Regions from separate parts of the Lentzea sp. CA-135723 genome, predicted to be linked through region 3. Evidence: riboswitches for the same ligand, from Rfam matches in the RefSeq annotation. Region 3 holds a riboswitch; each other region holds the start of a gene.
What was found. A riboswitch is a leader RNA that binds a small molecule or an ion and turns the genes downstream of it on or off. The one in region 3 is predicted to bind S-adenosylmethionine.
Positions count from the first base shown of each region.

Region 1: it holds a riboswitch for S-adenosylmethionine, as region 3 does, so the genes downstream of both, ACQEU1_RS35655 (aminotransferase class V-fold PLP-dependent enzyme) here and ACQEU1_RS22975 (methionine ABC transporter ATP-binding protein) in region 3, are expected to answer to the same signal.
Region 2: it holds a riboswitch for S-adenosylmethionine, as region 3 does, so the genes downstream of both, thrC (threonine synthase) here and ACQEU1_RS22975 (methionine ABC transporter ATP-binding protein) in region 3, are expected to answer to the same signal.

Region 1 covers NZ_JBNJMK010000001.1:7,595,107-7,598,370, forward strand. The annotation lists gene ACQEU1_RS35645 (M28 family metallopeptidase) at 1-183, opposite strand, end outside; gene ACQEU1_RS35650 (potassium/proton antiporter) at 314-1,801, shown strand; SAM riboswitch class IV at 1,875-1,989, shown strand; gene ACQEU1_RS35655 (aminotransferase class V-fold PLP-dependent enzyme) at 2,025-3,264, shown strand, end outside.
Region 2 covers NZ_JBNJMK010000001.1:3,998,072-4,001,335, forward strand. The annotation lists gene ACQEU1_RS17760 (hypothetical protein) at 1-570, shown strand, start outside; gene holA (DNA polymerase III subunit delta) at 574-1,551, opposite strand; SAM riboswitch class I at 1,630-1,775, shown strand; gene thrC (threonine synthase) at 1,787-3,043, shown strand; gene ACQEU1_RS17775 (DNA internalization-related competence protein ComEC/Rec2) at 3,027-3,264, opposite strand, start outside.
Region 3 covers NZ_JBNJMK010000001.1:5,063,761-5,067,024, forward strand. The annotation lists gene ACQEU1_RS22970 (methionine ABC transporter permease) at 1-159, opposite strand, end outside; gene ACQEU1_RS22975 (methionine ABC transporter ATP-binding protein) at 183-1,181, opposite strand; SAM riboswitch class I at 1,397-1,490, opposite strand; gene rsmA (16S rRNA (adenine(1518)-N(6)/adenine(1519)-N(6))-dimethyltransferase RsmA) at 1,579-2,400, opposite strand.

The DNA of each region.
Region 1 (3,264 bases), 2.5 Mb from region 3:
CCCCGGTCGTCCGTGTGCGCGGTTGCCGCCGTTGGAGTTGGCGATGGACTGGAACTGGTTCAGGTGAGCTTGTACGTTCGCGACGTTGATGTTGGGCGCCGCCAGTGCCGCGGGCGCCGCCGCCTGCGCCGCCGTGGTTCCGGTCACCATCAAGGCGGCCGCCAGCGCGATCAGGATCCTCATGGTTCAACTCCGTGCAGGGTAGGGATTGAGCCACTGATCAACATGCTCCGCCGCGCATGGACTCGCTAGGGGCGAACGGTGGGAGTTGTTAACGCGTCCGGTTCGTCGGAATCGAGGGTGATCAACCAGAATGGTCCAGGTGGGTGACGTCACGGTCGTTCTGGGCATCGGCGCCGCCGTGCTGCTGATCTCGGTGATCGCGGTGCGCGTGTCGACGCGGCTCGGGCTGCCCTCGCTCCTGCTCTACCTCGGCATCGGCGTGCTGCTCGGCGAGTCCGTCGCGGGCATCAAGTTCGACGACGCCGACCTCACCCAGTCGCTCGGCATCGCGGCCCTCGTGCTGATCCTGACCGAGGGCGGCATCACGACCCGGTGGAACGCCGTCAGGTCGTCGCTGTGGCTCGGCGTCGCACTGTCCACAGTGGCCGTCGCGGTCAGCGTCGCGGTGACCGGGACGGCGCTGCACTTCCTGCTGGGCCTCGACTGGCGGATGGCGTTGCTGTGGGGCGCTGTGCTGTCGTCCACGGACGCGGCCGCCGTCTTCAGCGTGCTGCGCTCGTTAGGCGTTGGGGCACGGCTGACTGGCGCGCTCGAGCTGGAGTCCGGTCTCAACGACGCGCCCGTCTACATCGCCGTCGTGCTGCTGGCCTCGTCGGACCAGATCTCCTGGACCGCTCCGCTGCTGGTGCTCTACGAACTGGGCGCGGGCGCGGTGATCGGCGTCGCACTCGGGTTCCTCGGCGGCGCGGGGCTGAGACGCGCGGCGCTGCCGTCCACCGGTCTGTACCCGCTCGCCACGGTGGCGGTGTGCGTGCTGGCCTACACGGCGGGCGACCTCGTGCACGCCTCCGGCTTCCTCGCCACGTACGTCGCCGCGCTGGTCCTCGGCAACGCCCGCCTGCCGCACCGCGCCGACACCCTCTCGTTCGCCGAAGGCCTCGGCTGGCTCGCCCAGATCGGCCTCTTCGTGCTCCTCGGCCTCTACGCCTCCCCGCAACGGCTGCTCGACGTGCTGTTCCCCGCGCTGGTCGCGGGCGTGGTGCTGACGTTCGTGGCGCGGCCGCTGTCGGTGGTGCTGGCCTCGTTGCCGTTCAAGGTGCCGTGGCGGGAACAGGCGTTCCTCTCCTGGTCGGGGCTCAGAGGTGCCGTGCCGATCGTGTTCGCGCTGATCCCGTTGATCCAGGGCGTGGAAGGCGCGCGGCAACTGGTCGACGTGGTGTTCCTGCTGGTCATCGTGCTGACGATCGTGCAGGGCACGACGCTGCCGTTCCTCGCGCGACGGCTCGGCCTGGTGAAGGCGGGGGAGGCGCTGGAGGTCCAGGTCGACTCGTCCCCGCTCGACGAGCTCGGCGCGGAGCTGCTCCAGGTGCACATCCAGCGCGGCTCGAAGCTGCACGGCGTCTACATGTCCGAGCTGCGGCTGCCGAGCGGCGCCACGGTCAGCCTCGTGGTGCGCTCGGGGAAGAGTTTCACGCCACAGCCGACGACCAGGCTGCAGACCGACGACCAGTTGCTCATCGTCACCACCGAGGAGACGCGCGACGCCGCTGAGCGGCGCATACGTGCCGTCGACCGGGCCGGCCGCTACGCCAGGTGGAAGGGCGAGACCGGCGACTAGTCGGTCTCCGAGGCTTCTCACGATGTGATCGGGGTGTCGACGCGGCGGTCACCCTCCGCTAACGTCGTCGGCAGGTCATGAGAGCCAGCGTCAAGCCCAAGCTTGCTGGCCGGCAACCCTCCAACCGCGGTGGGGTGCCCTTGGTGAGGACCTGGTCCGGCGCGCAGGGCGCCGGTCAAGCGCGGGCCTCCACACGAAGGCCCCTGGCCTCGGAGGCAGCTCGATGACGCTCGCGATCACCCCCAGCACCACCACTGCGGTTCCGGCTGTCGTCGGCGCTGACCTGCGCGTTCCGCTGGTCACCGGAGAGCGCGTCACCTACGCCAACCTCGACCACGCGGCTTCGGCGCCCTGTCTGCAGGAGGTGCGCGACGCCGTCGACGAGCTGCTGCCCTGGTACGCCAGCGTGCACCGCGGCGCCGGGTTCGCCTCGCAGGTCTCGACCCGCGTGTACGAGCAGGCCCGCGACCGCATCCGCCGGTTCGTCGGGGCGCGTTCGTCCGACGCCGTCGTGTTCACCCGCAACACCACGGACTCGCTGAACCTGTTGGCGCGCAGCGTTCCCCGCAACACCGCCGTCGTCCTGTTCGACAGCGAGCACCACGCCGCGCTGCTCCCCTGGAGGGGTCCGCACGTCCAGCGCGTTCCTGCACCGTCTTCGTCCGGCGCCGCAGTTGTCGCGCTGGACCGGGCTCTTGCCGCCGCCCCGGTCGGCCCGAGGCTCGTGATCGTCACCGGGGCGTCCAACGTCACGGGGGAGCTGTGGCCGGTCGCCGAGCTCGCGAAGGTCGCCCGCCGCCACGGCGCGCGCATCGCGCTCGACGCGGCCCAGCTCGCCCCGCACCGCCCGATCGACGTGCGTGAGCTGGACGTCGACTACATCGCGTTCTCCGGCCACAAGATCTACGCCCCGTTCGGCGCCGGTGTGCTGGTCGGCCGCGCGGACTGGCTCCAGCAGGCCCAGCCGTACCTGGTCGGCGGCGGCGCCACGTCCAAGGTGACCGACCACGGCGACCGCCTCGGCGTGGCCTGGTCCGCGGTGCCCGAGCGGCACGAGGCCGGCAGCCCGAACGTCGTCGGCGTGCACGCCCTGGCCGCGGCCTGCGAGATCCTGTCGCGGCACTGGGAGCAGACCGTCGCGCACGAGCAGGAGCTGCTCGCCCGCCTGCGCGAGGGCCTGCGCACGATCCCCGGCTTCCGCGAGCTGAAGATCCTCGGCGACGCGGACAAGGTCGGGGTCGTGAGCTTCACGGTCTCCGGCTTCGACGCGGGCTTCCTCGCCGCCGCGCTGTCCGCCGAGTACGGCATCGGCGTGCGGGACGGAGCGTTCTGCGCGCACGTGATCGTGGGCCGCCTGGTCAAGCAGGTCGGCTCGCACGAGGAACGCGCCGTGCGGGCGTCGATCGGCCTCGGCACCACGGCCGAGCACGTCGACCGGCTGGTGGCCGCGTTGCGCGTGCTGG
Region 2 (3,264 bases), 1.1 Mb from region 3:
GGCGTCCACACCCAGGTCACGCTGACGGACCTCGTGCCGAACGTGCCCGCCTTCGAACGCGTGGCCTCGGTGAACCGGCGTCGCCTGCCCGACTCGTGCTGCACCGTCGACCACGTCTCGTCGTCCGTCGACGCCACGGACTGCCGCATCGAGGGCACGCGGACGATCTACGGCGCCTTCCACCACTTCCCGCCGCCGTTGGCCACGCGCATGCTGCAGAACGCCGTCGACACCCGGCAGCCCATCGTCGTCGTGGACACCAAACGGTCGTGGCTCTACGTGCTGGTCTTTCCGTTCTTCCTGACGCTGACCGTGTTGCTCGCGGCGCCGTTCCAGCGCAACCCGCTGCCGCGCTACCTGCTCCGGCTGGCGCTCACCTACGTCGTGCCGGTGCTGCCGTCCATGATGTTCTGGGACAGCGTCGTGTCGTTCCTGCGCATGTACGGGCGCGCGGAACTGCGGCGGATGGTCGACGGCCTGACCGGCACCGGCACGTTCGACTGGACGATCGGCGTCGAACGCGGCTTCACCGGCGCCCAGTACCTGATCGGCATCCCGCGCGAGAAGTGAGTGTCAGCGGCGGCTGTGGGCGGCCACGATCCGGAGCACGGCACGCTCCAGCGCGTAGTCGGCGTCGGCCGCCACGCCCTTCACGTCGGCGTTGAGTCCCGCGACCACCTGCATCGCGTCGGCGAGACCCGTCTGGTCCCAGCCGCGGGCCTGCGCCTGCGCCTTCTTGATCTTCCACGGCGGCATGCCGAGCGGGCCGGCGAGGCTGAACGGATCGGCCCGGCCCACCGCGGACACGCGCGCGACCGTGCGCACCGCGTCCGCCAGCGCGTCCGCGACCAGCACGTGCGGCACACCGAGCTGCATCGCCCAGCGCAACGCCTCCATCGCGCCCGCCCGGTCCCCCGTGACGGCCTTCTCCGCGACGGCGAACCCCGTCACCTCGGCCTTGCCCTGGTGGTAGCGGCGGATCTCCTCGACCGTCACCTTGCCGTCGGTGTCGGACACGAGCTGCGACGCGGCCGCGGCGAGCTCGCGCAGGTTCGTGCCCACGGCGTCGATGAGCGTGGCGACGGCCTCCGGGTCGATCTTGCCGCCCGCCCGCCGCACCTCGTTGCGCACGAACGCCTCGCGCTCGGCCGGCTTGGTGACCTTGGCGCACTCGATGACCGCGGCACCGGCCTTCTTCAGCTGTCCCGGCAGGTCCTTGGCGGCCTTGCTGCGACCACCGCCGGTGTGCACGACGACGAGCGTGATGCCGTCCGCGGGCGCCTTGACGTAGGAGAGCACCATGTCGGCGATCTCCTTGCTGATGTCCTGCCCGTTCAGCAGGACGATCACCCGCCCCTCCGCGAACAGCGACGGACTCACCAGTTCGGCCAGCTCGGGAGCCGTGAGATCAGTCACCTGGACGCGGGTCAGATCGGCGGTCGAGTCGACCTCGCGGGCAGCGTCCAAAGCCGCCCGAACAGCCCGTTCGACCAGCAACTCCTCTTCGCCGACGATGAGTTGCAGAGACTCCGGTGCGCTCACGCTCCGCATCCTCCCACGTCCCGGATCGTGGACGTTTGTGGCTCAGCAACGGACTGGTGCCGTAGCTTGGTGGCCACAACTGAACACCGCTCATCCAGAGGGGCAGAGGGAACGGCCCGAAGAAGCCCCGGCAACCGGCGTCAGCGCTGTGTGCACATACCTGTGGACGCATCTGAGCGCAGACGATCACGGTGCCAATTCCGACCCGTTCGATTTCGCGGGAAAGATGAGGAGATACCTCGCGATGACTGCTGTCACTGTGCCCACGAGCACCCAGTTCGACCTCGGCCCGGCCCGCGCGCTGCTGTGCCGTGAGTGTGGAAACGAAACCCCTCTCGCTCCTGAGTACGCCTGTCTCGAGTGTTTCGGGCCGCTGGAAGTGGCCTACGACTTCGGGAAGATCCGGCGCGAGGACATCGAGGCCGGCCCCAGGTCCATCTGGCGCTACCGCGGCCTCCTCCCCGTTCCGTCCACTGTGGAGCAGCACCCGAACACCGATCCCGGCGGCACCCGCCTGGTCGAGGCGCACAACCTCGCCAAGGCCCTGGGCGTCCGCAAGATCTGGGTGAAGGACGACACCGGCAACCCCACCCACTCCTTCAAGGACCGCGTCGTCGGCGTCGCGCTCGCCGCGGCCCGCGAACTCGGCTTCAAGGTGCTGGCCTGCCCGTCCACCGGCAACCTGGCGAACGCCGTCGCCGCGGCCGCCGCCCGGGCCGGCTGGAAGTCCGTGGTCCTCGTCCCCTCCAACCTCGAACGCGCCAAGATCCTCATGAGCGCGGTGTACGAGGGCGCCCTGATCGCCGTCGACGGCAACTACGACGACGTGAACCGCCTCGCCCAGGAGCTCGCCGCGGAGAACGAGGACTGGGCGTTCGTGAACGTCAACGTCCGCCCGTACTACGCGGAAGGCTCGAAGACGCTCGGCTACGAGGTCGCCGAACAGCTCGGCTGGCGCCTGCCCGACCAGATCGTCGTGCCGATCGCGTCCGGCTCGCAGCTCACCAAGGTCGACAAGGCGTTCCGCGAGCTCGGCCAGCTCGACCTGGTGGAAGCCTCGCCGTACAAGGTGTTCGGCGCGCAGGCCACCGGCTGCTCCCCGATCTCCGCCGCCTTCAAGGCGGGCCACGACGTCATCCGCCCGGTCCGCCCGGACACCATCGCCCGCTCGCTGGCGATCGGCGCCCCGGCCGACGGCCCGTACGTGCTCGACGCGGTGCGCCGCACCAACGGCGCCATCGAGGACGTCACCGACGAAGAGGTCGTCGAGGGCATCAAGCTGCTCGCCCGCACCGAGGGCATCTTCGCCGAGACCGCCGGCGGCGTGACCGTCGCGACGGCGAAGAAGCTGATCGAGACGGGCCAGCTCGACCCCGACGCCGAGACCGTGCTGCTCATCACCGGCGACGGCCTCAAGACCCTCGACGCCCTCGGCGACACGATCGGCCCGCGCGCGACGGTCCCGCCGTCGGCGGAAGCCGTCATCAACGCCCTGGGCTAGCCCGGCGCCTCACCTCCTCCCGGACGCCATCTCCCCGCTTCACAGGGAGATGGCGTCCGTCTTGAGCCACCCCGTGCGCGGGAACCGGTCCAGGCCTTCGACCACGTGCGGCCCGACCGGCGTCACCTCTGCCCGCCACGCCACGATCCGTTGCGGCCACGGGGCTTCCGCCTTCAACGCGTTGTAGTGGTAGTCGTGCCACACGTCCGGCGCGATCCGCA
Region 3 (3,264 bases):
GCTGAGGATCCTGTGCACCGCGGCGTTCGGCCGCAGCCCACCCTTGGCGGTGAGCTGCAGCCAGACACCAACGGGAACGCCGAGCAGTGTTGCGATGACCGTGGAGACGCCGACCATGTACAGCGTTTCTCCGGTGGCCTCGACGAGATAAGCGATCACGTCGGACCAGGGTGTTGCAGACCTCACGCAGCTACTCCCTGCGGCCCCTTCAGGGACCTCTGCACAGCGCCGCCGGCCTCGCCGATCCACTCCAGCGCGGAGTCGGACCGCTCACCGTTCAGGCCGAGCCGGAAGCGCGCGACCGGCGTCTCGCCGAGGCGCGTCAGGCCACCGCCCACGATGTTGAGCTCGACCCCGAACCGGTGCGCGGCCTCGGGCAGCAGCGCGCCGACCGCGGCGAACCCGACGAGCACGACGTCCGCGACGCGGTCGTAGGCGTTCTCGTTGATCGGGTTGAGGTCCACGGCGGGCAGCAGCGAGCTGCTCGTGCGGCTGCCCGGGTTGTTGACCAGGTCGAGCACCTTGCCGTGTTCGACGACCTTGCCCTGCTCCAGCACGGCCACGTCGTCGCAGATCTTCCGGACCACGCCCATGTCGTGCGTGACGACGAGCACGGTCACACCGAGCTCAGCGCGCGCACGGTCGAGCACGGTCAGCACGGAGCCGGTCGTCTCGGGGTCGAGCGCGCTGGTGGGCTCGTCCGCGAGGAGAACGCTGGGGTTGGCGGCGAGGGCACGCGCCACGGCGATGCGCTGACGCTGCCCGCCGGACAGCTGGTCGGGGTACGCGGCGGCCTTGTCGGTGAGCCCGACGAGGTCCAGCAGCTCGCCGACGCGCGTCCGCCGCTGCGGTCCGGGCACGCCCGCGGACTCCAGCGGCAGCGCGATGTTGCCGGCCGCCGTCCGCTGGCGCAGGAGCGAATCCCCTTGCGGCACAACGCCGATCTGCCTGCGCGCGGCGCGGAGAGCACTGCCGTCGAGGCTGGTGATGTCGGTGCCGTCGACGCGGATCGCCCCGGAGTCGGGACGCTCCAGCAGCGCGACGCACCGGGCGAGCGTCGACTTGCCGGCGCCGCTCGGGCCGACGACACCGAGCACGGTGCCGGCCTCGACGTCGAGGGTCACGCCGTTGAGGGCGGAGACGCCCTGGAAGGACTTGGTGAGGTTTTCGACAGTGATCACTTCTGCTCCACGGCTGCGCGCGACGGCACACCGTCCGATGTGGACGTGCGCGGTCGAGGTGTGCTGCTCAGGGGTGCGCCACTCGCTGGGGAGTGCGCGTCAAAGGACTTTGAGAAGGCGCCTTAGACGAGGTGGCGACGACATGCAGAAGCGGTGCGACGGCACTGGTCGACAACTCGACGGCGCGTCAGCATTCGCACGGTACCCATGGTGCTCCTCCATCGGTCCTGGCGTTAGCACCTGCCCGCATCCAGCGGGTGGTTGCTGCGACGTCGTAGAGCCAGGTCTCTCAGTCGCTCCGGATGGCAAGTAGCAGTCAACCGGACGGACGTTCGGTTGCGCAAGCCAGAATCCGATTCGTTCGACAGATCACACTGTTGGCCGAAGGATCCCCGGCTTAGACCTCGGCGATCCGGATGAAGTCGATCACCGACAGCTGCTCGCCCCGCTGCTGCGGGTCGACACCGGCCTTGGCGAGGATCTCGTCGACGTTCGGCGACCACGCCTTCAGGGCCGATCGCAGCGTCTTGCGGCGCTGAGCGAAGGCCGCGTCGACGATCTGGAAGAGCTTCTTCCGGTCCACTGTGGATAGTAGATTTTCGTGCCTGCGGAAAGAAACCAGGCCCGAGTCGACGTTGGGGGCGGGCCAGAAGACGTTCTTGCCGATGCTGCCGGCCTTCCTGGCGTCGGCGTACCAGGCGAGCTTCACACTGGGGACGCCGTAGATCTTGTTGCCCGGCTTCGCGGCCATCCGGTCGGCCACCTCGGCCTGGACCATGACGAGACCCTTTTGGAGGCTGGGGAGTTCGGCCAGGAGGTGCAGCACGACGGGGACCGCGACGTTGTACGGCAGGTTGGCGACGATCGCGGTGGGTTGCGCCGGCAGGTCTTCTTGGGTGACTTTCAGCGCGTCCTTCAGGACCACGTGGAGTTTGGCGGCGTTCTCCGGGTCCAGTTCCTGGACGGTCTGCGGGAGCCTCTCGGCCAGGGGCGGGTCGATCTCCACCGCGATGACCTGTGCCGCGCTGGGAAGCAGGGCGAGGGTCAGGGAGCCCAGGCCCGGACCCACCTCCAGGACGACGTCGTCCTGGGCGAGGTCGGCGGCTGCGACGATCTTGCGGACCGTGTTGGGGTCGTGCACGAAGTTCTGGCCCAGTTTTTTGGTCGGGCGGATGTCCAGTTCCGCGGCTAGGCGGCGGACTTCGGCAGGTCCCAGCAGGCTCACCCGGGCATTCTCGCAGGTCGCGTTGCGTCGCCTCGGGGCGGTGGTTGCGTTGGGCGCAAAGACCTCGACGGGCGTGGTCGAGTCATCGCCGCTGGCGCGTCGATAGAGATTGGGGCTTGACTTCGGGGCCCTTGCGAGGCGCTTGTCGGACCGGAAAAGGCCGGGCTGAAAAGAGGCCCGGCCGAGCCACTAGTGGTAGCACCTCGCACCCAAAGTCAAGCCCTAATCTCTTCGCGTGCGTGGCTGAGTTGGGCGGCTACGTCACCGATACCGCTTGCACGGCGCGTCGAGGAAAGGACGCCTCGCCTTCGGCATTGCCTTGGGTCTTGGCCGAGCTCGGCTGCGCCATCGCGAAGCTTGCGCTCGGTCGGGCTCGCCTCCGGCTTCGCCAAGCCCTATAGCCATCCTCGACCCGTCTCGCCTTACCCCGTCTCGCCTTGCCCCGTCTCGCCTGAGACCGGGCTCGCCCGACGCCGTCTTGTCTGAGACACGTCCTGTCCGATGCCGTCTTGCCTCGCCGCTCGCTCAGCCGGACTGTCAGACCCGCTGAGTACGTTGGGTCGCGGGGACTCCAAACCCGAGGGGACCCCTGCGCCAGCCTGCCCGCTCGCCCGCCTGGCTCGGTCTCGCCGCGCGCTCCGCCTTGCCCCGCGCACCAGCTTCGCTTCCCGAACCCGTTTCGCCCGTACTGCCTCGCCGGGCCCGCGCTCCGCCCCGCTTGCCTTCTTCCGGCCCGTCCTACCCCGCCTTGCCTTCGCCCGCCCGTCTTGTCCCGCCTGGCCCAGCCCCACCAGCCCATCCTGCCTCGCCCGGCCCGCGCTCTGCCCTACCTGGCGCCCCAAGCTTCGCTTCCCGAAC